DNA from 2 places in the Enterobacter sp. 4974935 genome. Region 1 is predicted to be linked to the other one. Evidence: predicted binding sites of a transcription regulator. Region 1 holds the regulator's gene; the other holds the start of a gene.
What was found. The regulator Fur, encoded in region 1, represses iron uptake genes when iron is present. The targets are predictions, from matches to a motif close to ATAATAATGAGAACNACTATCAA.
Positions count from the first base shown of each region.

Region 2: a site for Fur is predicted at 1,525-1,547, ahead of sufA (Fe-S cluster assembly scaffold SufA). Genes of this name have one in related genera too.

Region 1 covers NZ_JBZWGT010000003.1:3,059,009-3,061,409, forward strand. Annotated here, with positions in the region: gene ybfE (LexA regulated protein) at 1-207, shown strand, start outside; gene fldA (flavodoxin FldA) at 363-893, shown strand; gene fur (ferric iron uptake transcriptional regulator) at 1,185-1,631, shown strand; gene chiQ (ChiQ/YbfN family lipoprotein) at 1,724-2,050, opposite strand; gene chiP (chitoporin ChiP) at 2,098-2,401, opposite strand, start outside.
Region 2 covers NZ_JBZWGT010000003.1:2,430,161-2,432,561, forward strand. Annotated here, with positions in the region: gene sufB (Fe-S cluster assembly protein SufB) at 1-1,108, opposite strand, end outside; gene sufA (Fe-S cluster assembly scaffold SufA) at 1,117-1,485, opposite strand; gene AC4OVS_RS12835 (hypothetical protein) at 1,982-2,341, shown strand; gene AC4OVS_RS12840 (DUF3828 domain-containing protein) at 2,343-2,401, shown strand, end outside.

The DNA of each region.
Region 1 (2,401 bases):
CTTTCGCGCGATGAACAGCTGCGTATCAATAAACGCAACCAGCTTAAACGCGATAAAAATCGTGGGCTTAAGCGTGTCGAACTCAAGCTGAATGCCGATGCCGTCGATGCGCTTAACGAGTTAGCTGACGCGCGCAACATCAGCCGCAGCGAACTGATCGAAGAGATGCTGATCGCCCAGCTTGAGACGTTACGCGGCAAGGCGTGAGTCAGAAAATCCCCAATATTACCTTTTTCATGTAGCACAGAGTGCAGTCCTGCGTGATAGCTGTTTCCGCAGGGTTGCCTGTTCTGCTATTATTGCCCTTATCCGTGGACAATTTGCGCCACCATACCATTAAGTTTCAAGAGGTTATTTTACTCATGGCAATCATCGGCATTTTCTTTGGCAGTGATACCGGCAATACTGAAAATATCGCAAAAAACATTCAAAAACAGCTCGGTAAAGACGTTGCTGATGTGCATGACATCGCCAAGAGCAGCAAAGAAGATCTCGAGGGCTATGACATCCTGCTGTTGGGCATCCCGACCTGGTACTACGGTGAAGCACAGTGTGACTGGGACGATTTCTTCCCGACGCTGGAAGAAGTCGACTTCAACGGCAAGCTGGTTGCCCTGTTTGGCTGTGGCGATCAGGAAGACTACGCTGAGTATTTCTGTGATGCGCTGGGCACTATTCGCGACATCATTGAGCCGCGCGGTGCGGCGATCGTTGGTCACTGGCCAACAGCGGGTTACCACTTCGAAGCTTCCAAAGGTCTGGCAGATGACGATCACTTCGTTGGCCTTGCCATTGATGAAGACCGTCAGCCAGAGCTGACCGCAGAGCGTGTAGAAAAATGGGTTAAGCAGGTTCGTGAAGAGCTGAACCTGGACGATATCCTTAACGCCTGATATCCCTGCGGCGCAACTCCGGTTGCGCCCGTTGTCCAGGTAAAACCGATTAAATTAATTGCTACAAACTTTTAACTTTTTCGTCCAGACCTGTACAATATCCCCCTGGTAAAAAGTGGGTGCCATCGAACAAGTTTGTTGGTGATACCACGTTTTTATAAGCATACTTTGCTTGAGACTTGCAGTTTTCATTTAGCCATGGCAGTTCTATAATGAGACGCATTATCCCAAGTGCATTTTCTGTCACTTCTTCTTTTGAAGTGAATCGTTTAGCAACAGGACAGATTCCGCATGACTGACAACAATACCGCATTAAAGAAAGCTGGCCTGAAAGTAACGCTTCCTCGGTTAAAAATCCTTGAAGTGCTTCAGGGGCCAGACAATCACCATGTCAGTGCGGAAGACCTTTATAAGCGTCTTATCGATATGGGTGAAGAGATTGGGCTGGCAACCGTCTATCGTGTGCTGAACCAGTTTGATGACGCGGGCATTGTTACTCGTCATAATTTCGAAGGCGGTAAATCCGTGTTCGAGCTGACTCAGCAACACCACCACGATCACCTGATCTGCCTCGACTGTGGCAAGGTCATTGAATTTAGCGATGATTCCATTGAATCACGCCAGCGTGAAATCGCCGCCCGTCATGGCATCCGCCTGACCAACCACAGCCTGTACCTGTACGGTCACTGTGCTGAAGGGGATTGCCGCGAAAATGAACATGCTCACGACGCAAAATAAGTCAGTGTTAATACTCTGAGCCAACCGTGAGGTTGGCTTTTTTTTGCCTGGAAAAAGCCCGGTAAGCGCAGCGCCACCGGGCGTAAAGCAACTTATTTATTGTTATTGCGAATCTCGTCCCATATCTTATCGCAACGCTTCGCCACTTCCTGATCGTTACCGGTTTTACGCGCCTGAATACAGGCCTGGTAATCCATCACGCGAACGTTTTCCTGCGTGGCGAATTGCTCATGGGCTTTGTCTTTTTTTAGCTCGTTCAGCACGCTTTGACAGGCTTCAATCTTCTCAGGTGAACCTTGTGCGGTATTGATGCAAGCGCTATACGCCTCTTTCAGACGGGAGTCTTCTTTCGGCGCCTGATCCTGCGCGCACGCCACCAGCCCGAATGCCAGCAGCGCAACGATTACCCTTTTTTTCATCATGTTCAGTCTCCATAACGGCGGGACACAGCCCGCCGCAGCATTCATCAGAAGATGGTAAATGGCGCAATGACCATGAATTTCACGTCGCGCTCATCCTGGAAGATGTTGCCGTAACCGCCCGCGTAGCTCGGGATATCGGAGTGGTTGTCATACTGGGTGAAGTGCAGTTTGAACATCGTGCCTTTCGCACGGCCCTCCTGCAGGGTATAAATCGCATCCAGACTGTATGAAGACTCTTTCAGACGGTAGTTCGGATCGTAGTAGGCGTCTGGCGTAGCCATATCCGCTGGCTTCGCGTCCCAGGCATACGCGTAGGACGCGCCCACTGCCCAGCCAGGCAGGTTCCAG
Region 2 (2,401 bases), 630 kb from region 1:
TGGTGTTTTTACCGATGTGGATCATCTTGGTGCCGGTATCGGCCTGCTGATGACCGCTGGTCAGTGCCACGGAGTAAAACTCACCGATGGAGTTGTCGCCGCGCAGAATACAGCTCGGGTATTTCCAGGTAATGGCGGAGCCGGTTTCTGACTGCGTCCAGGACATCTTACTGTTTTCACCTTCGCACAGCGCACGCTTGGTGACGAAGTTCAGAATACCACCGGTGTTGCCATCGCCCGGGAACCAGTTCTGTACCGTAGAGTATTTCACTTCCGCGTCTTTATGGATGATCACCTCTACCACCGCCGCGTGCAGCTGGTAGCTGTCGCGCACCGGCGCCGAACAGCCTTCGATATAGCTGACGTAGCTGCCTTCATCGGCCACCAGGATGGTGCGTTCAAACTGGCCGGTTTTTTCCGCGTTGATGCGGAAATAGGTCGAGAGCTCCATCGGGCAGCGCACACCTTTAGGCACGTAGATAAAGGTGCCGTCTGACGCCACCGCCGCATTCAGTGCCGCGAAGAAGTTATCGTTACTGGGTACCACGGTGCCAATGTATTTTTTCACCAGCTCCGGGTGATCGTGAATGGCTTCCCCAAAGGAGCAGAAAATTATCCCCTGCTCCGCCAGCTTTTCACGGTAGGTGGTTGCCACCGAGACGGAGTCAAAAATGGCGTCCACCGCCACCTCTTTACCTTCGCGCACGGGCACGCCGAGCTGATTGAAGGCCTCTTCCACCTCTTTACTCAGGAAGCTGTTCTCGGCACCGGTTTGCTGTACCGCGCCGGGCTGCGAGGCACAGGTATCATCGCAGCTGCCGCATGAGGGCGCGGAGTAGTAGCTGTAATCCTGATAGTTCAGCTTATCGTAATGCGCTTTCAGCCAGTGGGGTTCTTCCATCTCCAGCCACGCGCGGAATGCGCTCAGGCGAAACTCCAGCATCCACTCCGGCTCGTTACGTTTCGCCGAAATGGCGCGCACGACCTCTTCGTTGATGCCTTTCGCCAGCTCATCGGTTTGCAGCTGCGTGAAGAAACCCTCTTTATAGTTGAGGTGTCCGCCGCTCCAGGTGTTTACATCACTCGTTGCTTCAGTATTACGAGACATAGTACCGCCTATACCCCAAAGCTTTCGCCGCAGCCGCATTCGTTCTGGGCTTTCGGGTTATGAAATTTGAATAACTGGTTTAAACCTTCCCGAACGTAGTCGACTTCGGTTCCATCAATAAACGGCATAGCCTGTAGCGCGACGTATAACTTTGCACCGTCGGTTTCAAAGACCAGATCGTCCTTTTTGGGTTCGGTTACGGTATCCAGCACGTAGCCAAATCCTGCGCAGCCCGTCTGCTTAACGCCTAAGCGTACGCCGAGGATGTCGGGATTTTTTGCCACCAGCTCATGAATATGCGCCGCCGCCGCGGGCGTCAGCGTTAAGCCACGCCAGGCAAAATCGGCCGGATTGAAGGTTTCTGAATGCAGTTCCATAGGTCCACCTCATCTGATAAGCCACCAGGGCATAACACCATGTTAGTGATAACGATTATCACTTCAACCCCCTGCGAGCAGGGGCTTTGGGCTAAACCGCCCTTTTTGGCTACTTTCATTAAGCATAGACCCTGTGACGGGATGCGGATGGGTGGGTTAGTTTTGTTCAATGCATTGATAAATAATGCATTTCATAAGAAAGGCGGTAAGGTGGCGGGCAATAATAAAAATTGTATTGAAAATACCTATTTTTGAGATAGCTAAAGTACGCCCAGGCATCATATACATTTTTTACGTATGCCTCCCCCTTAAGCCAGGTTCTTTTTAATTCTTTTTTGCTTTACCTGGGCGCGCATAAAGACGTTTGATGGATAAGTTAACCATTATTTATCAGTCTGATAGTGGTTAAATTCCGATCATGATTAATTACATAAACTCGTCCCTTTTCGGCGTAATGTTTCCCTTGTTAACCATTTATTCAGTAAGGGATTAAATTATGTGGAGTGCCCATAAAGCCGCAGTTCATGCTCGCCAGCATGCAGGTCAGTATAGCCAGAAAAGATGTGCAGAATTTGTTTCAAAATCCATTCGCGCCGGCGGTGCTAATCTACAGAACACACATTATGCTAAGGATATGAAAAGCAATTTAATTCTGGCGGGCTTCCACCAGGTTTACGGTGAGCCTGTTGAGGGCGATGTGGCGGTGATCCAGCCCACAGCGCACCACCCCTATGGCCACGCTTGCATCTATGGTGGGAACGGCGTCTGGTACTCTGATTTTGTTCAGCGAACAATGTATCCGGGAAAAGAATACCGGGAAGTAAAGCCAGCATATGCAATTTACAGGCATGACTGACATGAAAAAAATAATTCTGGCGTTCCTGCTTCTGCCCACTCTCGCATCCGCTGCACAGGA